One region of the Streptomyces sp. NPDC056452 genome, then DNA from elsewhere that is predicted to be linked to it. Evidence: riboswitches for the same ligand, from Rfam matches in the RefSeq annotation. Region 1 holds a riboswitch; each other region holds the start of a gene.
What was found. Region 1 has a riboswitch for cobalamin ahead of metE (5-methyltetrahydropteroyltriglutamate--homocysteine S-methyltransferase). Riboswitches for the same ligand answer to the same signal wherever they lie in the genome.
Positions count from the first base shown of each region.

Region 2: it holds a riboswitch for cobalamin, as region 1 does, so the genes downstream of both, ACFQ6X_RS22545 (ABC transporter substrate-binding protein) here and metE (5-methyltetrahydropteroyltriglutamate--homocysteine S-methyltransferase) in region 1, are expected to answer to the same signal.
Region 3: it holds a riboswitch for cobalamin, as region 1 does, so the genes downstream of both, ACFQ6X_RS16600 (CbtB-domain containing protein) here and metE (5-methyltetrahydropteroyltriglutamate--homocysteine S-methyltransferase) in region 1, are expected to answer to the same signal.
Region 4: it holds a riboswitch for cobalamin, as region 1 does, so the genes downstream of both, ACFQ6X_RS21970 (cobalamin biosynthesis protein) here and metE (5-methyltetrahydropteroyltriglutamate--homocysteine S-methyltransferase) in region 1, are expected to answer to the same signal.

Region 1 covers NZ_JBHTRI010000026.1:43,898-51,569, forward strand. The annotation lists gene ACFQ6X_RS24410 (class I adenylate-forming enzyme family protein) at 1-833, opposite strand, end outside; gene ACFQ6X_RS24415 (sigma-70 family RNA polymerase sigma factor) at 1,497-2,375, opposite strand; gene ACFQ6X_RS24420 (carboxymuconolactone decarboxylase family protein) at 2,459-2,908, shown strand; gene ACFQ6X_RS24425 (VOC family protein) at 3,162-3,530, shown strand; gene ACFQ6X_RS24430 (MerR family transcriptional regulator) at 3,597-4,334, opposite strand; gene ACFQ6X_RS24435 (DUF6194 family protein) at 4,409-4,870, shown strand; cobalamin riboswitch at 5,041-5,259, shown strand; gene metE (5-methyltetrahydropteroyltriglutamate--homocysteine S-methyltransferase) at 5,419-7,672, shown strand, end outside.
Region 2 covers NZ_JBHTRI010000023.1:33,632-41,303, reverse strand. The annotation lists gene ACFQ6X_RS22560 (PRC and DUF2382 domain-containing protein) at 1-986, shown strand, start outside; gene ACFQ6X_RS22555 (ABC transporter ATP-binding protein) at 1,070-1,879, opposite strand; partial or broken gene ACFQ6X_RS22550 (FecCD family ABC transporter permease) at 1,876-2,911, opposite strand; gene ACFQ6X_RS22545 (ABC transporter substrate-binding protein) at 2,956-4,023, opposite strand; cobalamin riboswitch at 4,055-4,239, opposite strand; gene ACFQ6X_RS22540 (acyl-CoA dehydrogenase) at 4,515-6,407, opposite strand; gene ACFQ6X_RS22535 (carbohydrate kinase) at 6,457-7,407, opposite strand; gene ACFQ6X_RS22530 (MFS transporter) at 7,569-7,672, opposite strand, start outside.
Region 3 covers NZ_JBHTRI010000014.1:142,954-150,625, reverse strand. The annotation lists gene ACFQ6X_RS16635 (phosphotransferase family protein) at 56-799, opposite strand; gene ACFQ6X_RS16630 (hypothetical protein) at 1,104-1,376, shown strand; gene ACFQ6X_RS16625 (DUF5133 domain-containing protein) at 1,641-1,868, opposite strand; gene ACFQ6X_RS16620 (subtilase-type protease inhibitor) at 2,225-2,668, opposite strand; gene ACFQ6X_RS16615 (metallophosphoesterase family protein) at 3,111-4,016, shown strand; gene ACFQ6X_RS16610 (4'-phosphopantetheinyl transferase) at 4,013-4,723, shown strand; gene ACFQ6X_RS16605 (histidine phosphatase family protein) at 4,647-5,240, opposite strand; adenosylcobalamin (AdoCbl) riboswitch at 5,376-5,473, shown strand; gene ACFQ6X_RS16600 (CbtB-domain containing protein) at 5,518-5,733, shown strand; gene ACFQ6X_RS16595 (CbtA family protein) at 5,760-6,536, shown strand; gene ACFQ6X_RS16590 (GNAT family N-acetyltransferase) at 6,628-7,158, opposite strand; gene ACFQ6X_RS16585 (SDR family oxidoreductase) at 7,305-7,672, shown strand, end outside.
Region 4 covers NZ_JBHTRI010000022.1:51,434-59,105, reverse strand. The annotation lists gene ACFQ6X_RS21980 (putative cobaltochelatase) at 1-1,301, opposite strand, end outside; gene ACFQ6X_RS21975 (cobyric acid synthase) at 1,298-2,923, opposite strand; gene ACFQ6X_RS21970 (cobalamin biosynthesis protein) at 2,920-3,867, opposite strand; cobalamin riboswitch at 3,997-4,124, opposite strand; gene ACFQ6X_RS21965 (hypothetical protein) at 4,288-4,509, opposite strand; gene ACFQ6X_RS21960 (anion permease) at 4,522-5,784, opposite strand; gene ACFQ6X_RS21955 (class II aldolase/adducin family protein) at 6,100-6,759, shown strand; gene ACFQ6X_RS21950 (alpha/beta hydrolase) at 6,828-7,672, shown strand, end outside.

The DNA of each region.
Region 1 (7,672 bases):
GCAGACGTGGTCAGCGCCGTCCGGACGTTCTTCAGCTGCCCCGGTTCGGGCTTCTTCCGGCCGGCGAACTCGTACGCGTACGGAGTTCCGGAGATCACTGTGATCGACGTGTCGCTGATCGCTTTCCAGAACTGGCGGGCGGTCTGCAAGGGAATGGTGACCACGGTCGACCCGGCCAGGAGCGCCGGAAGCACCGACGTGGTGGACAGCGCGGTGGTCATGGCCGTGACTTTGTCGTCGGCGTTCAGCCCCATGGCCGACGCCAGTTGCTCGATATCGTCGCTGAGGCGGCTGACCCTGCGGTCGACGCACTTGGAATGCCCGGTCGTCCCGCTCGTGAACGTCTCCAGCCAGGCGTCCGAGGCCGAAGAGCCCAGGTCGCTCGCCGGGGCATCGAGCAGGGTACGGAACGCGACCGAGCCCGCCGAATCCGGTGTCTGATCCGACACGGTCACCACCGGACTGCACTGATCCAGGGCGTACTCCAGCTCCCGTGACGTGAGATAGGGAGGAAGAACCGCAACCCGGTGCCCCAGTGACCAACCCGCCAACGTGAGCGCCAGCGACTCCTCGAGGCCCGGGTGGGAAACGACCAGACAGACGTCCTCATCGTTTCGGAATCGCTGCCGCAGCCCTCCCGTGAGGCGCCGCGCCAGGTCGACCAGATCCCGGTACGAGGTCGTACGCGTCTCCCCGATGATGGCGGGGCGATCATCCGCTTCGTGCTCGAGTACCGCATCTACGATGTTCGCCATGTCAGGCTCCTCGATTTGCTCGTACTTGGTAGCGCACGCACTTTTCAACGGAGAAACCAGTAACGACTGCGTGCACATTCGTGATCCCGGGCACACCTGATCACGAGCGCAGCCGATCGGAATCGATGCGAATCAGAAGTAGAAACAGGGGGGTCGGAGCCCGAGAGGGCATACCTGTCTCACCGAGACGCAACTCGTCACGACGTCGGTGATCTTTCAACCAGGAAGGGACAAAGGGCCCGATGCGAGGAGGACGGCCGACAGCGGAACCGGATCATTCCGCCGATGGACCGCACATTTGAGTCAGGGACATCGACATTCCGAGCGTGACGATGAACCCGCTCGCATCACCATCTCCCCACCGTTCGAGACCGGCCACGTCCACTCGCTGGCGACCGACGTTACCTGTTCCGGCACCGCCGTGTCAGCGCCCGGACGTGCATTCAGCAGCAATGGCTCTGAATTCTGACGCTGTGTAATGTCGCCTGGTCAGGTGGGTGGGACACATCCTCAACGGACTCAGCTGCAACAGGGGCTGCGCCTGTCCGATTGACTCGGAGGAGGTGAAGGCCTTCTACGATGACGGCTCCCCTGCGCTCCGTTCGCCTCCCGCGTGACATTCCCTCGCGGCGGAAATCAGCCGCGGAGCGCCTGGAAAGCGGCGGGCGCTTTCCAGCCCGATGGGAGCTGCCGTCGCCTGCCGCCCTTCAACCACTCCGGTGCACGCAACCGGCAGGGAACTCACTCCTGATCCGGCAGGTCCATCGACGCAAGCCTGGCCGGATCGGTCACGACCGCGATCGCGGTGATCCGGCCGTCGACGACGGTGAACGCCATGACCGAGAGGCGTGTGCCGTCCTCGCGCCAGGACACCACCCCGGGAAGCCCGCTGACGAGCACCTCGCGACCCCGGCCCGCTGCTGCTGCGGACAGCCGCGCCCCGGCGGCTACCTGGGTGGCGCCGAGAACGACGACCGCACCGTCAGGAGTGTCGACGGTCAGCCTCACCTCGGGGTCGAGCACGCGCAGCAGCCCCTCGAAGTCGCCGCCGCGAGCAGCCGCCAGGAAGGCCTGGACCACCTCTCGCTGCTCCCGGCCGACGGCCTTCGGCCTCTCCGTCATCTGTACCTTCCTGCGGGCGCGGCTGGCGAGCATCTTGGCGGCATCCGTGGACTTGCCGAGGATCTGGCCGATCTCGTCGAACGGCACCGCGAACAGGTCGTGCAGGACGAACGCGAGCCGCTCGCTCGGCCGGAGTGAATCGAGGACGACGAGGAGCGCGGTCCCCACCGAGTCGGCGAGCTCCACGTCGTCCTCCGGCGCCGGGCCGTCGTCGACCGCGACGACCAGCTCGGGCAGCCGGTCGTCGTAGGACGCCTCGGGGCGGGCCCGTCGCGAGCGCAGGACGTCGAGGCTGAGCCTGCCGACGACCGTGGTCAGCCAGCCGGCGAGGTTGTGGATGCCTGCCGTGTCCTGGCGGGAGAGCCGGAGCCAGGCGTCCTGGACCACGTCCTCGGCGTCGGCGTGCGATCCGAGCATCCGGTGGGCGACCGCGCGGAGCCGGTCGCGCTGGGCCTCGAACGCCTCGGCCAGCGGGTCGGTGGGGCTGATCTCGGGCATGTGGTTACCTTCCTCGGAGCTGCTCCGTCGTAGGTGATGACGGGCCCGGACGGGCTCGGGTAACCGACGAAGGAGCAGGACAGATGGAAGCACGCATCAAGAGCCCGGCGAATCCCGATGTGATCACAGCGATCCAGCACCTCAGCAAGGCGGTTCACACCGGTGGCGTCGACCCGCTCGTGCTCGAGCTGGTCCATCTGCGGACCAGCCAGGTCAACGGCTGCAGCCCGTGCGTGTTCGCCGGTGTCGACTCGGCGAAGAAGCAGGGTGAGACGGAGGAGCGGCTGCACAACGTGGTCACATGGCGGGAGACGCCCTTCTTCACGGAGGAGGAGCGGGCGGCGCTCGCGCTGGCCGAGGCCGCCACCCGGATCCAGGACGGCGCACCGGGCGTGACCGACGAGATCTGGGATGCCGCCGCCGCCCACTTCGACGAGAAGCAGTTGTCGGCGATCGTCCTGAGCATCGCGATGACCAACTTCTTCAACCGGATCAACCGCACGACACGGGAACAGGCCGGGAAGACCTGGTGAGCGGGGCGCTGTGTACGTCTTCCGACGGGCCACGCGGAGACGGGCGATCCGATGGATCCCCCCGGACGCGCGATCGAGGTGATCACCCACCGGCACCCGTGGCCTGAGGGTGCCTGGCCGGGGACCGCAATGCGGGACCCGGCCGGGCGCCCTGCGGGCGGCAGAAATCGGTTCGCGCGGCGTGGGCCTGATCAATACCGTGTGACACCCGACGAGTTCGAGTCCACGCCCTCCCGGCTGTCACGGAGTTGCCATGCCCCCGCAGATGAAGCTGACGGCGATCACACTCGACTGCGCCGATCCCGAGGTGATGGCCGCCTTCTACCGGGAGGCCACCGGGTTCGAGCTCCACCCGAAATCCGATGCCGACTTCGCCGGCGTCACCCGTGCGGACGGACTCGTCATCGGCTTCCAGCGGGTCGACGGCTACCGCGCTCCGCGCTGGCCCGGCCAGGCAGTGCCGCAACAGAGCCACCTCGACTTCACGGTCGAGGACCTGGACGAGGCGGAGTCCCTGCTGCTGGAGTTGGGCGCGACCAAGCCGGAGCACCAGCCGGGCGGGGACAGGTGGCGGGTCCTCACCGACCCGGCCGGGCATCCCTTCTGCCTGACCAGAACCTGACGCGGGAAGAACGAACGGCCGGCCCCGCGGTGCGCCTGTCAGTGCCTGCCGGTCCCGCCCCCTGGTTCAGAGGCCGGGACCGGATGTCCGGTGTGCGGCACCGAGGACGGCGCCGAGTGCGGCGGCAGCGTCGAGAAGGGCGCGGGAGCGAAGCGTGATGCTCGCGTCCCGGGCCGCCAGCCCGGCTCGGACGTCTTGCGACCGGTCTCCGCGCCTCAGCCCGGGCATCAGGTTCCGGAGCGGCCCGATGCGGTACCCGGCACTGCGGAGCTGGTGGACGATCCGGGCGTCCCGGGCCTGGGCCGGCGAGTACCGTCGGGTTCCTCGCGGGGGCACCCGGTCCGGGACGACGAGCCCCTCGGCGTCCCAGTGCCGCAATGCCGAAGGGCGCACTCCGAGCGCGGCGGCCAGTTCGGAGACATTCATGGAGTCCGAAGGGCGCACGTCTTCGACGGGCTCGGCAGAGATCGCTTCCGCGGCCTCCCTGGCGAGCCTGAGTTGCGCCCGTTCCCGGTCGAGTCGCGCGTGTGCCGCGTCGAGGAGTGCGAGTACCTCCGAGATCGGGCACCGGTGCAGGGCGCGAACGATTCGCTTGGCCTCGACCGGGCCTGTGCCGACGGCGAGGGCCCGGTAGGCCAGCGCGGAGTGCAGGTGGACCTCTTCGTAGATCCGGTAACCCGCGGTGGTGCGCGTCGCGGGCGGCAGGACACCGTCGCGCTCGAGATTGCGCACCTGCTGAACCGAGCATCCGGCACGACGCGCGACATCGACGGTGCGCATGACCGGCGATTTGAGAGTTCCCACCAGCAGTGCTCCTGCCTTCCGACCGTCGTTCGCCTCAAAGTCTCCACGAGCACATTAATGAAACGCTTGAAGACATGAACATCGACGAGATCATCGGCTTTCTGGGAAACCTCGACGGGGTCCTGGCCATCAGTCCGGGCCCCGACGACGGCTCACCGGAGATCAGCTGGGGAGACACGTTCTTCTACTACTCTCCTGGCGGTGTCGCGCCGGGAGCGACCCAGCCGTTCGCGACGATCGTGACGAAGAACTATCCGGGCGACGCGAGTTCGCGCCTGGACCGCCCGGACACCTTCCGCGTCAATATCGCGGCGGGGAAGGAAGCCTTCGTCGCCCGGACCGGCCACGCGCCGCGCGAACCAGGCGTCGACGACGACCCCGGCGTCACCGATACCGTGATCGCACATCCCGTCTACGGCTCCGCCGGCTGGCTCGCGGTGGTGAACCCGGGCCCCCGGACCGGCACGGCGACCCGCGAGCTGCTCCACGCCGCCTATCGACTCGCACGTTCACGCCACGAGCGACGCACCGGGTAGCGCCGATCCGGTCGGCCGGATGCCGGCCGGACGAGCGTGCCGTCAGCCGCCCGGGGCCGGGCCCGGATCCGCCTGCTGCGCCCAGGGCGACGGCTCGCCGAACGGATCCCGGTGGCTCACGTCACGTTCCGGAGTGTGAACAATGGCGGCCGAGGGGCGGCTCGCCCTCTAGCCTTGCCCGTGCAACTGGTTCGCCCTGTCCGCCAGGCAGGCGCGTCGCAAGAGGGAACCCGGTGGGAATCCGGGACTGCCCCGCAGCGGTGAGTGGGAACGACCTCCGTCATACGCACTGGATTCCGAATGGAGTCCGGGAAGCGACGGCCAGTAGGAATCTGCCCCGGCAGATGCGCCCGCGAGTCCGAAGACCTGCCAGTTGCCCGTACGTGACCTACCACGTGCGGATATCCCGGTGACCTCGTGGGCGGGTCGGCGTACATACCGGACGGAACCTCACGCCGTGGCGTGCCCAGGATCCGTCCGGTTCGTCCTCCCTTCGCGTCCGTGTCCCGTCCCGGGATCTCAGGAGTCGTCTCGCGAAGGAGATTTCCGTGACAACGAAGTCCGCAGCAGCGGCATCGGCGGCGCACGCCACCGTGTACGGCTACCCCCGCCAGGGCCCGGACCGGGAGCTGAAGAAGGCCGTCGAGGGTTACTGGAAGGGCCGCGTCACCGCCGACGCCCTCCGCCGGACCGCGGCGGACCTGCGCCGCTCCACCTGGCGGCAGCTGGCCGGGGCCGGCGTCCACGAAGTGCCGACCGGCGACTTCTCGTACTACGACCACGTCCTGGACACGAGCGTCATGGTCGGCGCTGTCCCCCCGCGGCACCGTGCGGCCGTCGGATCCGACGCTTCCCCGAGCTCTCGGCTTCGCTCGAGCAGGGGATGCCCCATGGACGTCTACTTCGCGATGGCCCGCGGCACTCAGGATGTCGCGCCGCTCGAGATGACCAAGTGGTTCGACACCAACTACCACTACCTCGTACCGGAGCTCGGACCGGACACCGTCTTCACCACCGACTCCACCAAGCAGGTCACCGAGCTCAAGGAGGCCCTCGCGCTGGGTCTCGCCGCCCGCCCTGTGCTGGTCGGTCCGGTCACCTACCTCCTGCTGGCCAAACCCGCTCCCGGGGTGGCCGCGGACTTCCGACCGCTGACTCTCCTGGACCGGCTGCTGCCGGTCTACGCCGAGGTGCTCGCCGACCTCCGCGCCGCCGGTGCCCAGTGGGTGCAGCTCGACGAGCCCGCCCTGGTCCAGGACCGCACGCCGGCCGAACTCGACGCCGCTGCCCGCGCCTACCGTGAACTCGGCGGTCTCGCCGACCGCCCCAAGGTGCTCGTCGCCTCCTACTTCGACCGGCTCGGCGACGCCCTCCCCGTGCTGGCGAAGGCCCCGGTCGAGGGCCTCGCCCTCGACTTCACCGGCGCCGCCGCCGCGAACCTCGACGCGCTGGCCTCGGTGGGCGGGCTCCCCGGCAAGCGGCTCATCGCCGGAGTGGTCGACGGGCGCAACATCTGGATCAACGACCTCGAGCGGTCGCTGTCCACCCTGGGTACGCTCCTGGGTCTCGCCGGCCGGGTCGATGTGGCCGCCTCCTGCTCCCTCCTGCACGTTCCGGTGGACGCGGCGGCCGAGCGGGACATCGACCCGCAGATCCTGCGCTGGCTCGCCTTCGCCCGGCAGAAGACGACGGAGATCGTCACCCTGTCCAAGGGCCTCTCCCAGGGCACCGGCGCCATCGCCGCGGAGCTCGCGGCCAACCGGGCCGACCTCGCCTCGCGGGCGAACTCCCCGATCACCCGCGACCCTGCCGTACGGGCCAGGGCCGCGGCCGTCACCGACACGGACGGCCGCCGCTCCCAGCCCTACGAGGAGCGGGCAGCCGCGCAGCGCGCCCACCTCGGCCTGCCTCTGCTGCCCACCACGACGATCGGCTCCTTCCCGCAGACCGCCGAACTGCGCACGGCCCGCGCCGATCTGCGGTCCGGCCGTATCGACTCCGCCGCTTACGAGCAGCGCATCGAGAGCGAGATCCGCGACGTCCTCTCCTTCCAGGAGAAGGCGGGCATCGACGTCCTCGTGCACGGCGAGCCCGAACGCAACGACATGGTGCAGTACTTCGCCGAGCAGCTCACCGGCTACCTCGCCACCCAGCAGGGCTGGGTCCAGTCCTACGGAACCCGCTACGTCCGCCCGCCGGTGCTGGCGGGCGACATCTCCCGGCCGCATCCGATGACGGTGCGCTGGACCTCGTACGCCAACTCGCTCACCGACCGTCCGGTCAAGGGCATGCTGACCGGGCCGGTGACCATGCTCGCCTGGTCCTTCGTCCGGGACGACCAGCCGCTCGGCGACACTGCGCGCCAGGTTGCGCTCGCCCTGCGCGACGAGGTGAACGACCTCGAATCGGCGGGCACTTCGGTCATCCAGGTGGACGAACCCGCCCTGCGCGAGACCCTTCCCCTGCGCGCCGCCGACCGTCGCGCCTACCTGGAGTGGGCCACCGAGTCCTTCCGTCTCACCACCGGGGGCGTACGCCCGGACACCCAGATCCACACCCACATGTGCTACGCGGAGTTCGGCGACATCGTCCAGGCGATCGATGATCTCGACGCCGACGTCATCAGCCTGGAGGCCGCCCGCTCCCATATGCAGGTGGCCCGCGAGCTGGCCGCTCACGGCTACCCGCGCGAGGCCGGGCCGGGCATCTACGACATCCACTCCCCTCGGGTGCCGAGTGCCGAGGAGGCAGCCGCCCTCCTGCGCAAGGGGCTCGAAGCCATCCCGGCGGAGCGTCTGTGGG
Region 2 (7,672 bases), on a different contig from region 1:
CTGACGGTTTCACGGATTCCGGAGAACTCGACGGTCTGACCGTCTACGACAGTGACGGCGAAAAGGTCGGCAGTGTAGGACGGGTGTACGTCGACGACGACACCGGCAAGCCCGACTGGATCACGGTCAAGACCGGCATGTTCGGCATGAAGGAGAGCTTCGTACCGCTCGCCGGAGCCCGTCGCGTGGGCTCCGACCTGCACGTCTCGCACGCGAAGGACCGCGTCAAGGACGCCCCCAGGGTGGACGCCGACGCGCATCTCTCCGTGGCCGAGGAGGAAGAGCTCTACCGGCACTACGGCATGACCAGGAAGACCACCGCAGGTGCGGGCGGCGACGCGCGCACCACGTCCGGCACCGGAACGGCAGCCATGGGCGCCGCCGGAGCCGCAGGAGCGGCCGGAGCCGCGGGAACGGCCCGCCCCAAGACGACCGGCAAGGCGACAGCGGTCGGCACCACGGGCGCAGCCACCTCGGGCGCAGGCATGGGCAGGCACCGTGACACGGAGGCGTCCTCCACGTCGCGCCCGCTCGCCGGAGCCGGAGCCGAACGGTCCGCCGCGGGCGCCGGGGGACGGGAGGAGATGGTCCGTTCCGAGGAACAGCTCCTCGTCGGTACGGAGGAGTACGAGAGCGGGAAGGCGCATCTGCACAAGTACGTCGTGACCGAGAACGTCACCCGGACCGTACCCGTGTCCCACGAGGAAGTACGCGTGGTGCGCGAACCCATGCGGTCGGGCGAGAAGTCGACCGGGACGACGAGCATCGGCGAAGAGGACGTCGAAGTCACCCTGCACGCCGAACGCGCCACCGTCCGCAAGGAGGCCGTCCCGGTGGAGCGCGTCCGCCTCGAAACCAACAAGGTCACCGAACAGAAGGAAGTCTCCGCCGAACTCCGCAAGGAGAAGATCGACTACGCGGACGGCAAGGACATGGGCAGCGGCAAGGACACGGGCGGCGAGTTCGGCCAGGGACGCCGCCGCTGACCCCCTCACTCAGCGGCGACAGGCCGCGCGACAAGCAGCGAGGGGCGGACCCGGACGACGCGGGCCCGCCCCTTCGCCGTCGGTCACCCGGAGACCGGGCCGCCCGCGGCGGCCCCCGGCAGGAAGCGCACCGACGGCCTGCCGTCCGGCCCGTCGGGCGTCACCACCGCCCGTACCCGGTAGACGTCCGCGACGAGTTCCCCGGTGATCACCTCCGCGGGCGTTCCGCAGGCCACCACCCGTCCCTCCTTCAGCACGGTGACGCGGTCGCAGAACATCGCGGCCAGGTTGAGGTCGTGCAGCGCCACCACAGCGGTGACGGGCAGTGCGGAGACGAGGGCCAGCAGCTCCAGTTGGTGCTGGATGTCGAGATGGTTCGTCGGCTCGTCCAGGAGGAGTTCACGAGGCCGCTGCGCGAGTGCACGGGCGATCTGGACGCGCTGGCGCTCACCGCCGGACAGGGTGTGCCAGGACTGCTCGGTGCGGTCGGCCAGGCCTGTACGCTCCAGCGCCTCACGCACGGCGTCCTCGTCCTCGCGGCCGGGCGCCGTCCAGGCACGGCGGTGCGGGATGCGGCCGAGGCGGACGACGTCCAGGACACTCAACTCGACCTGGGTCGTTGCGTGCTGGTCGACCACGGCGACGCGTCGGGCGACGGTGCGGCGGCCGGTCTCCGCGAGGGTACGGCCGTCGAGGGTCACCGCGCCCGCGCCCGGGCCGAGGACGCCGGCCATGATGCGGAGCAGTGTGGACTTGCCGGATCCGTTGGGCCCCAGGAGTCCGACCGTGGCACCGGGCGGCGGCGCGATGTCCACTCCGTCGAGGACGATCCGCCCGCCCGCTTCCCGCGTCACGCGCTCGGCCCGCAGGCCCTCGGTCGCGGCGGCGGTCATGTGGCCCTCCGGGTGCGGTACAGGACCAGCACGAAGGCGGGCACACCGATGAGGGCGGTGACCACTCCGACCGGTACCTCCTGCGGGTCTAGGACGGTGCGGGCCAGGGTGTCGACCCAGACCAGGAACACCGCCCCGGCGAGCGCGGTGACCGGCAGGAGACGCCGGTGCCCCGAGCCGGTCAGGGCGCGGGCCGCGTGCGGCAGGACGAGGCCGACGAAGCCGATGGCGCCCGCCGAGCTGACGAGCGCCGCGGTCAACAGCGCAGTGGTGCAGAGCAGCACGATTCTGGTGCGGGCGACATGGACGCCGAGGGTGGCCGCCGCGTCCTGGCCGAAGGCGAAGGCGTCGAGCGTACGGGCGTGTCCGAGGCAGATCAGCAGTGCCACGGCGAGCACTGCCGCGCACATCCACACATCGGTCCAGCCGACCCCGCTCAGGGAGCCGAGCAGCCAGAACAGCACACCGCGGGTCTGCTCGGCGTCGGCGGCGGTCATCACGACGAAGGAGGTGAGCGCGGAGAAGAGCTGCATCGCCGCCACACCGGAGAGGACGACCCGGTCGGTCGTCCCGCCGAGCGTGTGGCTGAGCAGCAGAACGAGGGCGAACGAGCAGAGGGCGCCGATGAAGGCACCGGCCGAGATCGACACCGCTCCCCCCACCCGCTCCGAGGATGACGACCACGACCGCTCCGGTGGACGCCCCCGAGGAGACACCGAGGACGAACGGGTCGGCGAGCGGGTTGCGCAGCAGTGACTGCATGACGGTGCCGCACACCGCGAGTCCGGCTCCGCACACCGCGGCGAGCAGGGTGCGGGGCATGCGCAGGTTCCAGATGATCCCGTCCCGGATCGGGCTGAGCCGCGAGTCCCCGGGGCCGAGATGGGCCGCCACCGCGGACCAGACGTCCGGGACCGAGATCCGGGCGGGCCCGATGGTGACGGCGACCGCGACGGACAGGAGCAGGAGCGCCGTCCCGCAGCTCCACAGGAGGCCGTCGCGCAGGACACGGACACCGGCCGGGCGTGACACCGGTGCCTCCGGTGCGCGTACGCCGGCGGCCTGTCGGGTGTCGGTCACCCCGCGAGCCCGAAGCCGCGCAGCCCTGCGGCCACGAGCTCCACGCCTTCGACGGTACGGATGGAGGGGTTCATGGCCTGGCCGCTGAGGAGGACGTAGCGTTTGTGCCGGACGGCGTCCATGTTCCTCGTGGCGGGATTGGACTCCAGGAACTGGATCTTCTTCTCGGCGCTCTCGGCGGTCTGCGACTTGCGGGTCAGGTCGCCGATGACCAGGACGTCGGGGTTGCGGTCGGCGACGGTCTCCCAGTTGATCTGGGGCCACTCCTCGTGGGTGTCGTCGAAGACGTTCTTCGCGCCGAGCTCCTCGGTGATGATGCCGGGCGCCCCGCAGCAGCCCGCGAGGTAGGGCGACTCGGCGTTGGCGAACCAGTAGAGCAGGGTGGCGTCCGATGCCTCGATGCCTGCGGTCGCCTTGCCGATACGTGCCCGGAGGCGGGCGACGAGCTCGTCACCGCGTTCCTGGACGCCGAACACCTTGGCCAGATCGTGCACTTCGGTGTAGACGCTCTCCATGGTCAGCGGCTTCGTACGGGAACCGTCCCCGCCTTTGCTGTTGTCCTTGGCGGTGCAGTCGGCCGGCGAGACGTAGGTGGGGACGCCGAGGTCCTCGAACTGTTCGCGGGGCGCGACACCGCCCTTGCCGAGCGTCGATTCGAACGAGGAGCTGATGAAGTCGGGTTCCTTGTCGAGGACCTTCTCCGAAGAGGGCCGGTTCTCGGCGATGCGGGGGACGCTCGCACTGGCCTTCTCCAGGCCCTTCATCACCGGATCGGTCCAGGTGGAGGTGCCCGCCAGCCGGTCGGCGAGGCCGAGCGAGAGCAGGATCTCCGTCGACCCCTGGTCCAGGGAGACCGCGTGGTGCGGGGCGGCCGCGACGGTGACGGTGCGTCCGCAGTTCTTCAGCGTCACGGGGTAACCGGCGGCGCCGGCGTCCTGCGTCGTCTTGTCGGACGAACCGCCACCGCAGGCGGTCAGCAGGACAAGTCCCGCCGTGAGCAGGGCGGTTCGGCGTACGGTACTGGCTATGGGCGGCACTGGGTCCCTCTGCGTCCTGGGGCTCATGCGCGGAGCCCGGTACGAAGCACCGCTCCCGGTACGGGAAACGGGTGCCAGCAGGTTTTCGGACTCGGGTTCATCCGGACGGGACGCCTTCCCGGACCCCGAGGGTGTCCAGTGGCCGTGGCCCCGCCCGTCCCCCTCACCGCTGCGCGTCAGCTCCGGTTTCGCACCGGATTCCCTGACTCCACGTGGAGTGTGACTGGCCTCTGCAAGCTATCACGCAGCTGAACGCAGGCCTCGGGGGCCGCGGCCGGCACGGCGGGTGGGGCGTCCCCCGCACCGGCCCCTCCTCGACCGGGACCTGCGCTCGGGGTCAGGACCTGCGCCGAACCGATTCTCCGGCTCTCACGTGCGGCGTCCACGCCGGCGGGCGAGTACGGACGCCGTGCCCCAGTACGCGAGCAGGACAACCCGCAGGCCGAGGATCTCGGCGGCCTCGCGCACACGCCGGGCCCCGGCCGCACCGGGTGGTGTCCGGACGGGCCGTCGGCCGCTCACCGTGCGGCCGGCGGCGAGGGCTCGGCCGGGCCCCGGTGCCAGGGGCCGTCCGGGTCGTCGTACGCGTCGGCGTAGTCCGGTCCTGCGATCGGCCAGTCGGCGAGCAGCTCTTCCGGCAGCGCGAAGGACTCGACCAGTTCGGGTGCGTGTGCGGCGACGGCCGCGATCAGTTCCTCGGTGGCCTCGGGCAGTTCGTCGACCTGCTGGGCGGTCAGGTGACCTGCCGCCAGCAGGTCCCCGCTGTTGCGTGCCACCCACTGGAGGGCGAACAGCCGCTGCAGCTCGGCCAGTCGCTCCCGGGCGGCCCCCTCGGGGAGCGTGGCCAGTGCCTCGGCGTACCCCTCGGCCGCCTGTCGGTACGCGTGGGCCTCGACCCCGCGCAGGGCGGCACCGGAGGCCGCGTTCCACCGCGCGAGCGCGTCGTCGTGCGGTGCCCGGAGCGCGCGTTCCCTGGCCCGGGTGAACCAGATCTCCTCCACCGCGTCGAGGAGCCTGCCGAGGAACCGGGGGTCGGCCAGCTCACCGGGGGTCCGGTCGGCCGGGATGTTGCCGGTCCCGTCCGCCGGGTCCTGCGAGGGGTCACCGGGTGCCGGTCCGGCGGCGAAGAACATGTCCGCCGCCGCCTTCGCGTGGACGGCGAGGTTGTCGCCCTCGGCCGTGATGGCGCCTTCGACCCCGGTGACCAGCTCCGTCATGCCGTTGTTCTCCAACAACGCCTGCGCACCGCAGCGTTCACGGCACTCGACGATGACCGCGCGGGCCTGCCAGGTGATCCACCCCTTGGCGACCGCCACCAGGCGTTCCGCCTCCGCCCTGTCCTCACCGGAGCGGCGCTCCCACCGGTCCAGAGCCCGGCGGTGCAGCAGGCTCATGGCGAAGACCGTGGCCATGGCCGAGGCGAGCGGCCCGTGGTGGGTCCGGTGGGCGTTCACCGGAATCTGCCCGGCACCCCGGGTGCCGGAGATCATGCGATGGCCGCCGTAGCGGACGGCGACCGCCAGCGTGGCGCGGGCGGATCCGGCCGCGCAGGCGCTCATGGAGATCCGCCCCGGGGTCACACGGCCGATGGATGTCAGGAAGCGGCGCCGCCGGTCGGCGGGGGTACTGCTGAACCCTCCGTCCCCGCCCGGCATCCTCCCGTCTCCCAGCAAGGCGTCCCGCCCCACGAACAGCCGGTCGAACGAGGTCAGGCAGTGGTCCACGGGGCTGCCCATCCGGGCCGGCAGGCGCCGGACCCGTACCCCTGGAAGGGCCTGTACGTCGTCGGTGAGCGGCACCAGGAAGAGGTGGACGCCGTGGTCCGTCCCGTCGGCGAGAAGGCGTGCGGCGACGAGCCCGGTCTTCGGTCCTCCCGCAGGACTGGTGTTGGGCATGAACTTCTGCGCCCCCGCGTTCGGGGTGTGCAGGACGAACCCGTCCCGCTCGCGGTCGTACGTCGCGGTCGTCTCCAGGGACGCCGCGTCGTTGCCGTGCGCCACCTCCGTACAGAGGAAGGCGCCGATGCGCCGCATCCCCAGAAAGTCGGACAGATCGCGGTCCGTGCCGGCGTCGTGGTCGAGAAGACTGCCGAGGAAGAGGCTGTAGTGGATGCCCGCAACGGTGGTGAGCGCGGGGTCCACCGGGCCCAGCCATTCGTGCAGGGCGGCCAGCGCGCGCGGGTCGGCGGCGAGGCGGGCTCCGCTGTCGAGGGACCGGTTGAGGATCCGCAGCCGGTCGTAGGCGAGGGAGAGCCGCTCTTCGGGGGTACCGCCCGCGGGGCGGCGGAACGGTTCTGTACTGATCAGCCGCCGCCAGAAGCCGTGCTCCCGGCGGAAGTCCGCGCCGAGGAGGACTCCGGTCAGCAGATCGGCCGTGGACGGTTGGACGGTGTCGGTAAGGGTCACGGTCATGAAGGACTAAACGACCGGGGCGGGCGGGAGGACACCGGCGGCCCCGTCCTCAGGCCGCCCTGGGGACAGGCGCCCCGGTCAGTCCCGCCGCCAGCTCCTCCTCGTCGGGCGGAAGGGCACCGGCCCGTGCCACGGTCACGGCGGCCGAAGCCGAGCCGTGGCGCAGCACGTCGCCCAGCGTCCCGGTGTCCAGTGAGCGCAGCCGTGCGCGGCCGCCCTCCCCGAGCAGTCCGTGCGCTGCCAGGGCGTGGAGCGTGCCGGACATGAACGCGTCGCCCGCTCCCACCGTGTCGACGACCCGGACGGGCACCGCGTCGACGCGCAACGTCGCACCGGGAAGGAACGCCAGCGCCCCCTCGGCACCCCGCGTGACGAGGACGACCGCCGGGCCGGAGCGCAGCCACAGCTCGGCGGTCTTCTCGGGTGCCTGACCCGGGTACAGCCACGCCAGGTCCTCGTCGCTCGCCTTGACCACATCGCTGAGGGCGACACAGCGTTCTACCCTGCGTACGGCCTCGGCGCGATCTCCCATCAGCTCCGGCCTCACATTCGGGTCGAAGCTGACGGTCGCGCTCGCCCGGAGTGCTTCGACGGCGGCGAGGACAGTCCCGGCCCCGGGCTCGACGACGGCGGCGATCGACCCGGTGTGCACGTGCTGCGCCGGACGCTCCGGCGTCACGGGGGCCAGTGACCAGGTGATCTCGAAGGTGTACGTGGCCCGCCCCGCGTCGTCCAGGGTGACGGCGGCGGACGGCGTGGGCGCGCCGCACCCGTCGGTGCGCACACGGACCCCCGCCGAGGCCAGATGGTCCCGGATGAGCCGTCCGTTCGCGTCCTGGCCGAGCTGGGTGAGGAGCGTGGTGCTGCGACCCAGCCGGGCCAGACCGTACGCGACGTTCGCGGGGCTGCCGCCCGCGTGGACACGGTCTGCCGCGCCCGGCTCCCGGACGATGTCGGCGACGCATTCGCCGATGACCAGCAGAGCGGGTCTGTCGAGCATGAGGAAGGTCTCCAGGAGTGGCGCCGGGCGGGGGTGTCAGGCACGCGGGGTCGCCGGACACGCTGCCGCCGATTCTGCCTCGTGCGCAGGGGGTGCCGGGAGACCCCGTGCCCGGCACGTGCAACGAAGGCGTCCTCGCGCGCGGCGGCACGGAGCAGCCGTCAGCCGATGCCTTCTCCCGTGGCGGATTCCGGCCGGCCGCTGAGCTGCGCGGCCGGGGCGTCGGCACGACGGGCCCACAGGAGGGCGCCTGCCAGCAGCACCG
Region 3 (7,672 bases), on a different contig from region 1:
GGACGGCCTGCTCGATGCGTCAGAACGCCCACGTAGCAGTCGGGCCCGCGCAGCCTCACATACGGGATCTCAGCACGTCGATCTCACAGCCCGGCGCGGAGGGGTCGAAGCCGTGCTCGATCAGCCAGCGAACCGCCAGCAGACTGCGCAACGACCACCACGCGTGGATCACTTCGAGGTCGATGTCGGTGCCGTAGCCGGCGATGACGTCGTCGAGGTGCTCCTCGTGTCCGAGCGTGAAGGTCGCGAGGTCGTACAGGGCATCACCCTGGCCCGCCTCGGACCAGTCGATGATGCCTGTGACCTCGTCGCCCTCGACGAAGACGTGCGCGATCTGCAGGTCGCCGTGCGTGAACGCCGGAGTCCACGGCCGGAGCGCGGCCTCGGCGACCTGGCGGTTGCGGGTGACCACGGCGGAGGGCAGGACGCCGTTCGTCACGAGCAACTCGCACTCGTCGTCGAGTTCCGCCGCCAGCTCGTCGAGACCCTTTCCCCGGCCGGGCCAGGGCGGCAACGGCGCGTCGTGCAACTTCCGGATGGCGGCACCCGCCGCGGCCCACGCCGCCCGCGACCCGGTCGACGGCCCGCCGAGGCTCCCGAGCGTCGTCCCCGGGAGTGCGGCGACGGCGAGCACGGGCGGCTTGTGCCACAGGACCGCCGGGGTCGGGACCGGCGCGAGGGACATCGCCCGGACCTCGACGTCGATGCGCGCCTGATCGGGGTCCACCTTCAAGAACACGTCGCCGACGCGCAGAGTCGCGCGCTCGGAATGGGCGACGACGACTTCGACCTCATCCATGGGCGACCAGTATCCCGGGGGTGATCGCCGACGTCACCGGGTTTGTCGCGCGGTGAGCGGCTGACCACGTCCCTCCACCCGGCGGCCTCGTGCACGACACCGTCCTCCGATCCGGTCGAGCCCTGTGAGGAGTCCTTGGCCACGAAGCCTCCCGGCCTGTTCCGGGCGGGTCGTGCCGGTCCGGAGTCGGTCGGCCGGGGAGCCGGTGACGACGGGGACGCGTCGTCCGGGATGCAAGGGGTACGCGAGGTGCGACACCGGCCCACACGCACGAGAATGGGCCTGCACCGACAGGAGCAGTGACATGACCGACCGCAGGCCCGAGGGGATCGCCTACACCGGGGCGGAGGGCAGCCCGCCGCCTGTACCTGCCGATATGCCTGACCAACAGGTCCAGGAGGGCGAGGACGCGCTCGACGTGATTCTCCCGCCGAATACCGAACGCCCCGAAGCGGAATCGGACCCCGGGACCGACGACGAACAGCCCGACCCCGACGAGGCCGGCTCGGGTCGCAACGCCGCCCGCAATGCCGGCGTTCACCCGGAACACCCGACCCCGGACGAGTCGACGGGGTGACGTCCGGTCCTCGTTCGCGAGAACGGGACAGGAGGCCCCAGGGTGCGGCGGCTCGCGCGAACGATGACGCGGGTGCCGAACGTGGACGTCGGCTGACGGGCACCGGCCCGGGCCGGTTCCTGCCCAGGTCGTGCCACCACGGCCACGACCTGGGCTCCTGGTCACAGGAACACGACGTTGCTCAACGACTGCAGAGCGCAGGCCTGTTGAACGTGAGCCGCTGCCGCCCGACAACGGCGACAGCGGCTCCTGCGCTCAGTTCCCTCAGGTGGTGAGGACGGAGTCGTCCTGAGGGCGCGCGCCCGGCAATTGGTGGCGTGCGGCGATGAGTGCGGCGTCGATGTCCCGGGTGCCCGTGGCCACGCAGAGCGTGTAGGCGACGTCGTCCATGCGTCGTTGCACCTCCGCGTCACCGTTCTCTGCGCGCAGAATGCGCAGGGTGTCGTACTGATCGACAAGGTTCCGCAGTACCGCAGGATGGGCCATCAGCACCGGAGTCTCCCTTTCGCTCGCTCACGAGTCATTCGGCGACCCGCCTACCCCAGTTCCTCACGTCCAGACCACCCTCTGAATGCCCGGGCGGATTCGAACCGTGGTCGTGCGGAGGCCGCTTCCGTCGGGGCACCCAGGCTGCCCCGACGGCAGGTCGGGACGGCGGCGACGGTGTCGTGGCAACGAGTTTCGGGAGCCCGGGTGCCGAACTGCCTCGAGTCGGCACCCGGCCGAAGCGGCGCAGGTTCCCTGCCGACTCCGTTGGCCGCGAGCGCCGGCGGCCGCATGGCGCAGGTCCGAGCCGGTCAGCACCCCCGCCGACCGGGCCCTTCGACCACGTGCGGCGCACGGCTCGATCAGAAGGCGAAGACCGGTCCTTCGCCCAGGCTTGCCTGCATCTCACACGCGTTGCCGAAGCCGGCCGACCAGGAGACGCTGCGGCCCTGCCACACACCGGTCACGTCGAGGACGACGGGGTCCCACTGGCGCGTGCACTTCCCGGGCGACCGCGGCGTGGTCAGCCGGGCGAACTCACCGTTGACCGCGCGCAGTTCGGAACACGCCGCAGCGGGCGCGGGGTGCGTGCCCTGCGGGCGGGGCGCGCAGCTCAGGGTGACGGCCCGCTGGACGGTGACCTCGTCGGCGCTGCCCTTGCCGACCGACAGGACGAGGGCCGACGGGGCGTAGAGGCTGGTCGGCTGAGCGGGCCGGCTCTGCGCGACGCCCATGGCTGCTGTGCCCGACAGGACGAGTGTGGAGACCGTGGCGATTACGCAGAATCTGCCGAGGTTGTAACGCATGCGTGAAGCTCCTTTGCGTGAAGTGGTGATTGCGGTGGGGAGTCTTGCGCCTGCGGGGAGTGAGTGCACATCGATCAGTTCTTTCCGGCCCAACCTCCGCGAGACGGACCTACCGAATGGCCGTTCGGGCAGCTCGGACGTGGTGTGAACGCCTCGTGCCGGGTGTCCGCCATATGGACAGGTTGCAGTGGTACAACCGCGAACTACCGCCTGACCTGCGGTGATGTCGATCTGGTTTTCGCGTGAAACCGCAGGCTTCGGCCGGAAAGCAGTGCTTGAGCAGCTCTGGAGGCGACCTGTGGTCGCGGCTTTCGGAGCGAACCGCCGAGGTCCGTCGGAGCTCTCGCCGGGTGTTCCACGGCGGCCGAGGGAGGCGTGCCGCGGAGGGGACGCGCCGAGGACAAGAGGCCCGGCGGAGCGAGCAGGACGGTAAATTCGAACAATGAGTCAACTGAGCGACCCGGCCCGCCAATCGCCGCCGGGGCGGGGCCGGCTTCTCGCCGTCAGCGACCTCCATCTCGGGATCACCGACAACCGTCCGATCGCCGACAAGCTGCACCCGTCGCACGACGATGACTGGCTCATCGTCGCGGGCGACGTGGCGGAGCAGGCCGAGGAGGTCGCACAGGCGCTGGAGATGCTGGCGGGCCGCTTCGCCCACGTGGTGTGGACCCCCGGCAACCACGAACTGTGGACCGTCGACAAGGATCCCGTACGACTGCGCGGACAGGCACGGTACGAGCACCTCGTCCAGGTGTGCCGCGAGCTCGGCGTGACGACACCGGAGGACCCGTACCCCCGGTGGCAGGGAGCGGACGGGCCGGTGGCCGTCGCCCCCGTGTTCCTGCTGTACGACTACACCTTCAGGGCCCCCGGAACGATGACCAAGGAAGAATCCCTGGCCAAGGCGCACGAGGCCGGCGTCGTCTGCACCGACGAGTACCTGCTCCACCCCGACCCCTACCCCGCCCGGGACGACTGGTGCCGGGCGCGGGTGGCGCAGACCGAGGAGCGGCTCGCCGCGCACGACCCGGACGTCCCTCTCGTCATCACCGGGCACTGGCCGCTGGTGCGCGAACCCACATCCGTCATGTGGTACCCGGAGTTCGCCCAGTGGTGCGGCACGGAACTGACGGCCGACTGGCACCGCCGCTTCAACGTCGCCGCCGTCGTCTACGGGCACCTCCACATCCCCCGTACGACCTGGTTCGACGGAGTGCGCTTCGAGGAGGTCTCGATCGGCTACCCCAGGGAGTGGCGCAAACGTGGCCACCCCCGTGGCCTGCTGCGTCAGATCCTTCCCTACACGGGCGAACAGCCCCCGGACGGGCCGGGGGAGGAGGCGTGATCGAGCAACTGGTGCCCGAGTACGTCGCCTGCGCGGACACCTTCGAGGCGGATGCTCCGGCGGGAACGCTCTACCCCGAGGAAGCGGAACTGGTCGCTCGCAGCGTGGACAAGCGCCGGCACGAGTTCGCGGCCGTGCGCGCCTGCGCGAGACGAGCCATGGCGGCCCTCGGGCTGCCGCCCACACCGGTGCTGCGCGGCCACCGGGGGGCGCCCCTGTGGCCCGAGGGCGTCGTGGGCAGCATGACGCACTGCGAGGGCTACCGAGCCGCGGTGCTGGCCCGGGCGTCCGAAGTGCGCGCACTCGGCATCGACGCGGAACCGGACGAAGCACTGCCGGCCGACGTGTGGGAGGTCATTTCGCTTCCGTCGGAGCGGCGGCGGATCGGGCCCGTGGCGGGCGGCGTGGCCCCCCATTGGGACCGGCTGCTCTTCAGCGCCAAGGAGAGCGTTTTCAAGACCTGGTACCCGCTCACCGGCATCGAGCTCGACTTCGACGAGGCCGAGGTCGAATTCCGCCGGGGTGAAGGGATTCGGCACCGGGGCACCTTCACGGCACAGCTGCACCGTACGGCGCCCGGGATACCGGGGTCGTTCGAGGGAAAGTGGCTGGTCCAGGACGGGTTCGCGGTTACCGCGATCGCCCTGCCCCACGTGCCTCCGGAGGGCGACCGCACCGCAGGTTCCACCGGCCCGACCGTCCGCTGAGCTCGGTGAGCGCGAGCGGGGGAACGTCGAGCCGCCAGAAGGCCTGTACCGGCAGATCCAGCGCCTGGACCACCGCCGCGCGGACGACCGCGGGTTCGACCACGGCCATGACCCGCACATCGCCGTCCCCGGCCAGGGTCTCCAGCCAACTGCCCACCCGGGCAGCCAGGTCCAGGAGCGACTCGCCCCCGTGCGGGGCGGCCGAAGGGTCGCTCAGCCAGGCGGACACGGCGTCGGGTTCGGCGGCGCTCACGTCAGACAGCCGTTGCCCGCTCCAGTGCCCCATGTGCCAGTCGCGGAGAGCAGGTTCGGCACGAGGGTCGAGCCCGAGCGCCTGAGCGGTCTGCCGGCAGCGCTCCGATGGACCGCGCACGTACCGGTCGGCTCCCGGTACGTCACCGGCGGCGTCCCCGGCCCTGCGCAGACCCGCCTCGTCCAACGGTGCGTCACCCTCGAAGCGCGCCTCCCTCGACGCGGCATTCATGGCCGGTGAGATCAACATCACCCGTACCGTCATGCTCGCCCTCCCCTTCTTGAACAACTGCCCGATGCGTAGGCGCCCCATGGGAACACGGCCCGCGCCGCGGGCCGTGACCGGGACGGTTGCACCGTGGCGGCGCCCGAGCAACAGGCGGTATGGTCGCGGCAACCAAGACGAGGTGTGAACGGAAGTCCGGTGAGAATCCGGCACGGTCGCGCCACTGTGTACCCGCTCGTTCTGCGGGAAAGTCAGACCCGGCACCTTCGTCTCAGGCACCACGACAGGGACGCGTGTTCCCACAGGAGGTTCTGCCATGGCACATTCTGCTGCCCCAGCTGCGATCGCACCCGCGATCACCCCCATCTCCCTGAAGGCTATTGCCCCCTGGGCCGTCTTCTTCGGCATCCTGATGCTCGTCCTGCTGTACTTCGTCGGAGCCGAGCAGGGCGCCACCGCGGTCTTCGCGGGCGAGTCCGTGCACGAGTGGGTCCACGACGGACGCCACCTCCTCGGATTCCCCTGCCACTGAAACTCCGGGAATCAGGGGAACGTTCCATGAACTCCGTATCGGTCAGAGCTCTGCTCGTCCGCGGCATGCTCGCCGGCCTCGTGGCCGGCGCGCTCGCCCTTGCCGTGGCCTACTTCCTCGGTGAGTCCCGCGTGGACGCCGCCATCGCGCTGGAAGAGTCACACACCCACGACCACGGCGGCGGCGAGGAACTCGTCAGCCGCACGATGCAGGCAACCGGCGGGCTCGCCACCGGTGTCCTCGTATTCGGCGTGGCCATCGGCGGCATCGCCGCACTCGTCTTCTGCTACGCCCTCGGCCGCATCGGCAGCTTCGGCCCGAGGGCCACGGCCGCACTCGTCGCGGGTGGGGCCCTGCTGACGGTGTACGTCGTGCCGTTCCTGAAGTACCCGGCGAACCCGCCGGCTGTCGGCAACCCCGACACCATCGGACAGCGCACCGGCATGTTCTTCCTGATGGTCGCGCTCAGCGTGCTGCTGGCCGTTGCCGCCGTGATCCTCGGCAAACGTCTCGCACCCCGTCTGGGCAACTGGAACGCGACGACTGCCGCAGGCGCCGGCTATGTCCTCCTGATCGGGCTCGCCTACGCCTTCCTGCCCTCGTTCAACGAGGTCGGCACGGACTTCCCGGCCAGCCTGCTGTGGGAGTTCCGGCTGTCCACGCTCGCCGTCCAGGCGACGCTCTGGACCGCCTTCGGTCTCGTCTTCGGCTACCTGACCGAGCGGCTTCTCGTACCGGCCGCCCGTACCGCGTCGTCGGCGGGTGACCGTACGGCACCCCGCCCGGCCGATGCCGTGAGCTGACCCGCGAGCCCCGTAGGGGCCTACGGCAAGTGAACCCGCCGGGATTCCCGGCGGGTTCCGTCATGTACGGGCTCCGGGCGGAGCCCGAAGTTCAGGCGTCAGGCGTCATGGTCCAGACGTCCGCCCGGTTCGTGCTCCAGTCGATACGGAAGTGCTTGAGCCGGTCGTCCTCGCCGACCAGCCGCATACCGGCCGCTGCCATGACGTGGTGCGACCGGGTGTTGTCGAGATCGGCGTCGCCCTTCACGGACGCGACCCCCTGGGAACGCGCGAAGGCCAGAAGGGCCCGTAGCGCTTCGGAGGCGTACCCCAGGCCACGAACCGAGGGGATCAAGCCGTAGCCGATCGTCACCCGGCCGTCGGAATCGGGCCTTCCGTGAAAGCCCACGCCACCTATCACGTGGCCGTCCGCGCGGCGGCGGATCTCGTAGGCGCCGAACGGCTGGGGGCTGCCGGCGTCCGCGCAGGTCTCCAGGAAGCGGCGGGCGACACCGCGGTCCCCGTCCCCGGGGTATCCGGGTGCCCAGAGCGTGCCTGCCGGCGGTTCACCCGCCTCCACCGATGCGGCTTCGGCCGCGCTCAGCGGGTGCAGCAGGAGGCGTGTCGTCATGAGGTTGTCCATGACAGGCCGGAGTATCACCTCCACAGGGGCCGACGCATGCGAGTTTCGGTACGCGACGGTACGTAGCGTCGCTACGGTAATGGTGTTAGCGTTGTTCGTGTCGGGTCGCGGAGACGGCCGGGGCCCCTCTATCGCAGGAGCAGGTCATGAGTGAGCAACAGCAGCACACCACCGCGCCGCGCAGGGTCGCCCTGGTCACCGGGGGCTCGCGAGGCATCGGCCGCGAGAGCGCCGAGCGGCTCGCGGCCGACGGATTCGCCGTCGTCGTCAACTACGCGGGCAACAAGACCGAGGCGGAAGCGGCCGTAGAGGCTGTCATCTCCGCAGGTGGCGAGGGATTCGCGTTTCAGGCGGACGTCGCCGACGAGACGGCCGTAGCCGCACTCTTCGACGCGGCCGAGGCCGCCTTCGGGGGGATCGACGTGGTCGTCCATGCCGCGGGAGTCATGACGCTCGCACCACTGGTCGACACCGACCTGGACGCCTTGGACCGGATGCACCGCACGAATATCCG
Region 4 (7,672 bases), on a different contig from region 1:
CGCGCCCGGGACCGCCGCCCGGCCGCGCCCTCGCCGAGACCGGGCACGCTGAGCATCTTCGTGCGGAACGGCTCCGAGGCGCGTACCGGCTGCTGCTCCCCGCCGCCGGCCGGCGCGGGCGCGTCGGGACGGCCGGATCCGGGACCGCTCTCCTCCTCGGGACCGCTCTCCGTGCCCGGTCCGTTCTCCGTGCCCGGACCGCCCTCCGCGTCGGGACCGCCGCCCTGAGGAGGCAGCCCGCCGCCACCCGGCCCGTCGGGATCCGGATCGTCGTCGCCCCCGTCCGCGTCGTCGGCCGCGTCCCTGAGGGTGTCGTCCAGCTTGTCCTCGTCCAGCCCGGGCGCGTCGAAGGGGTTCCGCCGCCGCCGGTGGGGGAGCGCAAGGAGCGCGGCCTGCCGCACGTCCTCGGCGGTGACCTCATCGCGCCCCGCCCACGCGGCCAGCGCCGTAGCGGTGCGGGCCATGACGATGTCGGCACGCATGCCGTCCACCTCGAAAGCCGCGCACGTCGCGGCGATCTGCCGCAACACACCGTCCCCGAGCACCACTTCGGGCAACAGGACACGCGCGGCGGCGATCCGCGCCCGCAACGCGCCCTCCTCCTGCGCCCACCGGGCGGCGAACCCGTCCGGATCGTCGTCGTACGCGAGCCGCCGCCGTACGACCTCGACCCGCTGGTCGGTGTCGCGGGAGGCAGCCACCTCGACGGTCAGCCCGAAGCGGTCCAGCAACTGCGGTCGCAGCTCGCCCTCTTCGGGGTTCATCGTCCCCACCAGCAGGAACCGCGCCGCATGCCGTACGGAGACACCTTCGCGCTCGACGTACGAGGCACCCATGGCCGCCGCGTCGAGCAGCAGGTCCACCAGGTGGTCGTGGAGCAGATTGACCTCGTCCACGTACAGGATCCCGCGGTGCGCGTCGGCGAGGAGCCCCGGTTCGAAGGCCTTCACCCCCTCCGAGAGCGCCCGCTCGATGTCCAGCGCACCCACGAGCCGGTCCTCGGACGCGCCGACGGGCAGCTCCACGGTCCGCGCGGCGCGCGACACGCCGGTCCCGGCCTCGTGGGGACCGTCGGGACACGCCGGGTCGGGCGCGACCGGATCGCACGAGAACCGGCACCCGGAGACCACGGACACCTCCGGCATGAGCGCGGCGAGCGCCCGCACGGCGGTGGACTTGGCGGTGCCCTTCTCGCCCCGCACGAGAACGCCGCCGACGGCCGGACTGACGGCGTTCAGCAACAGCCCGAGCCGCAGATCGTCCTGTCCGACGATGGCGGTGAAGGGATACGGGGTACTCACGGTGCCTCCTCTGTCACATGCACAATGGGTCCAGCCACATCAGGCGTTCGCTGCGCGTCCGGGGCGGAGCCCCGGCCTGGGGAAGGGACAGAAGCCCCAGCCCCCCGCGGCGCCCCGGGCGGCACGAACGGCAGCCCCGCCGGCGACCCCTCCTCGATCAGCCGCCACAGCGCATCCGTGTCCGCGTGCTCCTCGATCAGATCCCCCAGCCGGTCCAGCTGCTCCTCCCGCAGCTCCGCGAAACTCGTGTCCGGAGCCGCCACGAACCGCCGTCCGGCCGCCCGCGCCACCTCCGCCAGGAACCGCCGCCTGAACGCATCGCTCTCCAGCGACCCGTGCCAGTGCGTCCCCCACACGGCGCCCACCCGGCACCCGTCCAGGAACGGCTCGCCGCCGCGCACCTCGGCGACCCCGTGATGGATCTCGTACCCCTCCACGGGCTCTCCGAGCGCCGACCCGACAGGCCGGCCCAGCACCTTCTCCCGGCCGAACCGGATCCGCACCGGCAGCAGCCCCAGCCCGTCGACCAGCCCCGCCCGCGACTCCACCTCGTCCTCGATGGACTCACCGAGCACCTGGAACCCGCCGCAGATCCCCAGCACCGGAAGCCCCTCGGCGGCCCGCCGCAGCAGCGCGTCGGCCAGCCCCCGCTCGCGCAGCCACGCCAGCGCCTTCACCGTGCCGCGCGTACCGGGCACGATCACCAGGTCCGCGTCGGCGAGCTCCTCGGCCCGGTCCACGAACCGCACCACCACGCCCGGCTCGGCCGCCAGCGCGTCCACATCGGTGAAGTTCGACATCAGCGGCACGGCGCACACCGCGACCCTCAGGACGTCCTGCCCGTGGGGCGGCGCGACGACCGACTCCCGCACGGCGCCGCGCATCGACACCCGCAGCCCGTCCTCCTCGTCGATGCCGAGGCCGTGGGCGAACGGCAGCACCCCGTACGTACGGCGCCCGGTGAGCTCGTACAGCATGTCCAGGCCGGGCTCCAGCAGCGACACATCGCCGCGGAACTTGTTGACGAGGTACCCGGCGACCAGCGACTGGTCCTCGGCGCTCAGCAGCGCCGTCGTACCGAAGAACGAGGCGAACACCCCGCCCCGGTCGATGTCCCCGACGACCAGCACCGGGAAGCGGGCGGCACGCGCGATGCCCATGTTCACGATGTCCGTGCGCCGCAGATTGATCTCGGCCGGACTGCCCGCCCCCTCGCAGATCACGGCGTCATACGTGCCCCGGAGCTGCTCCAGACAGTCCACGACCGTCCCCAGCAGCGATTCCTGGCGCCCGCCGTGGTAGCCGCGCGCGCTCATCTCGCCGACCGGCTTCCCCATCAGGACGACCTGACTGGAGCGGTCACCGCCGGGCTTGAGCAGCACCGGATTCATGAGCACGCTCGGCTCCACCCGGGCGGCCTGCGCCTGCATCGCCTGGGCCCGGCCGATCTCCGCACCCTCGCGGGTCACGAACGAGTTCAGCGACATGTTCTGCGCCTTGAACGGCGCGACCTTCACCCCCCGGCGCACCAGCCACCGGCAGATACCCGCCGTGACGACGCTCTTGCCCGCGTCCGAGGTCGTCCCCGCGACCAGCAGCCCGCCGCCCTGTCCGCCGTTCATGCCCGGCCTCTCCTTCCCGAGGCCAGCCGCGCGGCCGCACACACGCCGAGGGCCAGCACACTCACACGGCGCGAAAGCCGCACCGCGCGTTCGATATCCGCTACGTGCACGTCCCGGCCGGTCGCCCCGTTGAGCACGGGCCGGTGCTCGACCCGCCCGCCGTACGCGAGGGTCCCGCCGAGGCGCACGCCGAGCGCACCCGCGAACGAGGCCTCCACCGGGCCCGCGTTGGGGCTCGGGTGCTTTCCCGCGTCGGCCCGCCAGGCCCGCACGGCCTCGCGCGGACGGCCGCCGGCGGCCACGGCGAGCACGGCGGTGAGGCGGGCACCGGGCCAGCCGGCGAGGTCGTCGAGACGGGCCGAGGCCCAGCCGTAGCGCCGGTGGCGCGGCGACCTGTGGCCGACCATGGCGTCGAGGGTGTTGACGGCCCGGAACCCGACGAGGCCCGGGACACCGCCGATGGCGCCCCACACCAGGGCGCCGACGACGGCGTCGGAGGTGTTCTCGGCGACCGACTCCACCACCGCGCGGGCGATCTGGGGTCCGTCGAGGGCCTGGGGGTCACGTCCGCAGAGGTGCGGCAGCCGCTCGCGGGCCACCTCGATGTCACCGGCGGCGAGCGCGCCGCCGATGGCGCGGGCCTCCCGCCCCAGCGACGTACCGCCGACGACGGACCAGGTGGCGGCGGCGGTCAGCGCCACGGCCGCGGCGGGACGGTTCCGTACGGCACGAGCGGCCAGCGCGGCGGCACCGGCGGCGCCCCCGGCGCAGACCAGCGCGTGCAGGGCGCCCCAGCCGCGGTGATCGCGCCACAGCCGGCTCTCGACGCCTGCCGCGGCCTGCCCGAAGGCGGCGACGGGGTGGCCCCGCCGGGGGTCACCGAGCAGCAGGTCGCCGATCAATCCGGCGGTGGCGCCGTACGCGAAGATGCGGTCGGCTCGCACGGTTCAGCCGGCCGTCGTGCCTCGAACGACCTTCGGAGCGGGTGACACAGGGACCGACGCACGGCAGCCAGGCATGGCAGATGTCCTTAACTCAGGGTCCGCGCCCTGGTTCGACGTGACCGGCGACGAGAGTCTCCTGGCTTCCGGATCCGCAGTTCCCCCGGCCTTCCAGTCCGTGCCGGACCGTGACTTCCGTGTGGGGGCCTGCTCCCCGGTGACAGTGGCGGGACCGCGCCGGATTCGCACCGGCTTCCTCTCCTGTCGCCGTAAATGGCACCGGCAGTCCACCACGCCCCGTGAACGCCCGTCAACCTGCCGTTGACCTGCGGGAGTGCAGTGTGCGCAGACGCACATCGGGCCGGACACACACGTGGTGTGTCCGGCCCGACGGGAGGAGACGGCGGCTCGGCGCCGGGGTGGTCAGACGACGATCAGATAGATCCCGTAGGCGACCGCCGCCGCGCACAGCCCGAAGCAGGCGTACGCGCCGGTGCGCGCCAGCGTGAGAGACCCTCCGGACTGCACCGCCGATGCCTGCTTGGAGAGGCCGATGATGCCGAGGGTGAAGAGGCCGACCAGTGCGACGGTGACCACGAGGCTGACGCCGAAGACGGAGGCGAGAGCTGCCCAGTCGATGTTCATACGGATCTGTCCTTACACCGTGGCCGGTCGGGCCGGGTCGGCCGGGGATCCGGCCGTCGGGGCCGGGGCCGGGATGGTGGTCTTGAGGTCCGGGACGCCGGAGCCGACGGGCGGCGGGCTGACGGCCGCGATGGCGGTGGTGACGACGCCCGCGGGCTCGGCGTCCGTCGCGTTGACGTTGGTGTGGTCGACCGGCTTGCGGCGCGACAGCAGCCAGATGGCAGCGGAGCCCGCGACGAGGAGCACGGCGACCACGCCGACACCCCAGGGGCCCTGCTTGGTGAGGAACTCCGCGCCCGCGCCGACCAGACCGGCGGCCGGCAGGGTCAGGCCCCAGGCGATGAACATGCGGGTGGCGGTGGACCAGCGGACCACGCCCCCCTTGCGTCCGAGACCGGCGCCCATCACGGCGCCGGAGCAGGACTGGGTGGTGGAGAGGGAGAAGCCGAGGTGCGAGGAGGCCAGGATGACCGTGGCCGCACTGGTCTGGGCGGCGAAGCCCTGCGGCGGCTTGAGCTCGGTGAGGCCGCTGCCCATGGTGCGGATGATGCGCCAGCCGCCGAGGTAGGTGCCCATCGCGATCGCGATACCGGCGGAGGCGATGACCCAGACCGGCGGGTTGGAGCCGGGGGCGAGCACGCCACCGGTGACCAGGGCCAGGGTGATGATGCCCATCGTCTTCTGGGCGTCGTTGGTGCCGTGGGCGAGCGAGACGAGACCCGCCGAGGCGATCTGTCCGGCCCGGTAGCCCTTGGCGGTCGACTTCAGCTGCGCCTCGTCGGTGACCTTCCGGTTGAGGCGGTACGTCAGCTTCGTGGCCAGCAGCGCGGCCAGGCCGGCGACGAGGGGGGCCGCGATCGCGGGCAGGAGGACCTTCGTGACGACGGTGCCGCCGTTGATCGAGGACCAGCCGGCCGACATCACCGCGGCGCCGATGAGGCCGCCGAAGAGTGCGTGGGAGGAACTGGAGGGCAGACCCACCAGCCAGGTCAGGAGATTCCACAGGATGGCGCCGACGAGCGCCGCGAAGATGACCTCGGTTCTGAGGCCGTTCTCGTTGATGATCCCGCCGGAGATCGTCTTGGCGACCTCCACCGACAGGAACGCGCCGACGAGGTTGAGAACGGCGGACATGGCCACCGCTGTCTTGGGCTTGAGGGCGCCGGTCGAGATGGTGGTGGCCATCGCGTTGGCGGTGTCGTGGAAACCGTTCGTGAAATCGAACACGAGAGCTGTCACGATCACGATCGCGAGCAGCAGCGTGATGTGTTCCATTTACCCAGGCAATCGTTCGACGTCAGTGGCTGTAGGAACGTAAGCAACCTGGGTGAACGGAAGATGAACTGGGCAGGGCGGTGCGGTGACTCCAAGCGCGAACAGGCATTCCGCTTGTGTGCGCCGAGGGCGGTTGCACCGGCCCGCGGCGGTGCGGGAACCGGCCTTCGCCGGGTTCCGCACCGCATCTGGTCTGCCGCATTTGCCCCATTGGAGAGACATCGGTCACGTGCTTCGCGACGGCTTCGCCCGACAGGTCCTGGCGGGACCCCGCGGACCCGGCGTGATCCGGACGCAGGCCCCTAGGATCGCCGCATGAATGATCAGGACCGGGACGCGATCGAGCGGGCATGGGACGGCGTCGTCGCGACGGCCCGCAGGACGGCCGCGGACGGACTCGTCGTCGGCACCTCGGGCAACGTGTCGGCACGGGTCGGCGAAATCGTCCTGGTCACCCCCAGCGGAGTGCCCTACGACCGGCTGGGCCCCGGGGACGCGGTCGGCGTCGACCTCGAAGGGCGCCAGGTCCTCGGGACCATGACCCCGACCAGCGAGCTCCCCCTCCACCTGGCCGTCTACGGCAACAGCGACGCCGCCGCCGTCGTCCACACGCACGCGGTGCACGCCACGGCCGTCTCCACCCTCGTCGACGAGGTCCCGCTGGTGCACTACGCCGCCGCCATGCTCGGCGGCCCCGTCCGTACCGCCGCCTACGCCCGGTACGGGACGCGGGAGCTTGCCGGGAACATGCTCACCGCCCTGCGCGACCGCACCGGCTGCCTGCTGCAGAACCACGGAACGGTCACCTACGGCGACACCCTCGACGAGGCCTACGACCGCACCGCCCAGCTCGAATGGATGTGCAGGCTCTGGCTCACCGCGAGCTCCGTGCCCGGCCGCCACCCGTCCCTGCTCTCGCGCGCCCAGCTGAGCGACGTACAGGACGCCCTGAAGGGGTACGGCCAGCCCGGCTGAGCCCGGGGCCGGCACCGTACGGCCCCGTCCCACTGGCAGCCCGCGCCGTAGCCCAGGACACTGGAGCCGTGCGCCCGGCAACAGCGACGGCAGCAGCCGTCTCCACGATCCTCGGCGTCGGAGCGGCAGCGGTCGCGGCCGGCCGGTACGCCAGCGACGCCGCCCTCGGGGCCCCGTCGCCACGCCCCTTCCCCGGAGACCGCAGACTCACGGTGCACGCCACCGCGCCCGGGCAGGTCACCCTGACCCGCTCCTTCGCCGCGCTGCGCCCCGGCACGTACGGACTGGTGGGCCGCGACGTCCACGCGATCGTCGGCCCGGTCGTCGAGCAGGCACCGCACGACTCCGCCGACACCGTCGTGCGCAGGCTGGAACGCGTCACCCGGGGCAGCCTGGAACCGGGCGCCAAGGTCCGCCTCACCCCCGTGCTCCACAGCGGCGACCCGCTCGGCGCACTCGGCCTCGCGTACAAGGAGGTCGAGGTCCCCGGCGAGCTGGGCGCCCTGCCCGCCTGGTTCCTCCCCGGCGCACGCGACACCTGGGTCATCACCGTGCACGGCCTCGGCACCACCCGCGAACACCCCCTGAACGTGACGGGATTCCTGCAGGAGCAGCAGTTCCCGGTGCTCGACCTCGCCTACCGCGGTGACGCCGGCGCACCCCGCTCGCCGGACGGGCTCGGCCACCTCGGCGAGTCCGAGTGGCGCGACCTCGACGCTGCCATCCGGCACGCCGTGCGCTACGGGGCCGAGCGCGTCGTCGTCCACGGCTGGTCCACCGGCGCCACGATGGCCCTGCACGCCGCCGTCAACTCCGCGCTCCGCGACCGCATCAGCGGTCTCGTCCTGGACTCCCCGGTCCTGGACTGGAAGGTCACCCTCCGCGCCCTGGCCGCTGCCCACGGCATCCCCGC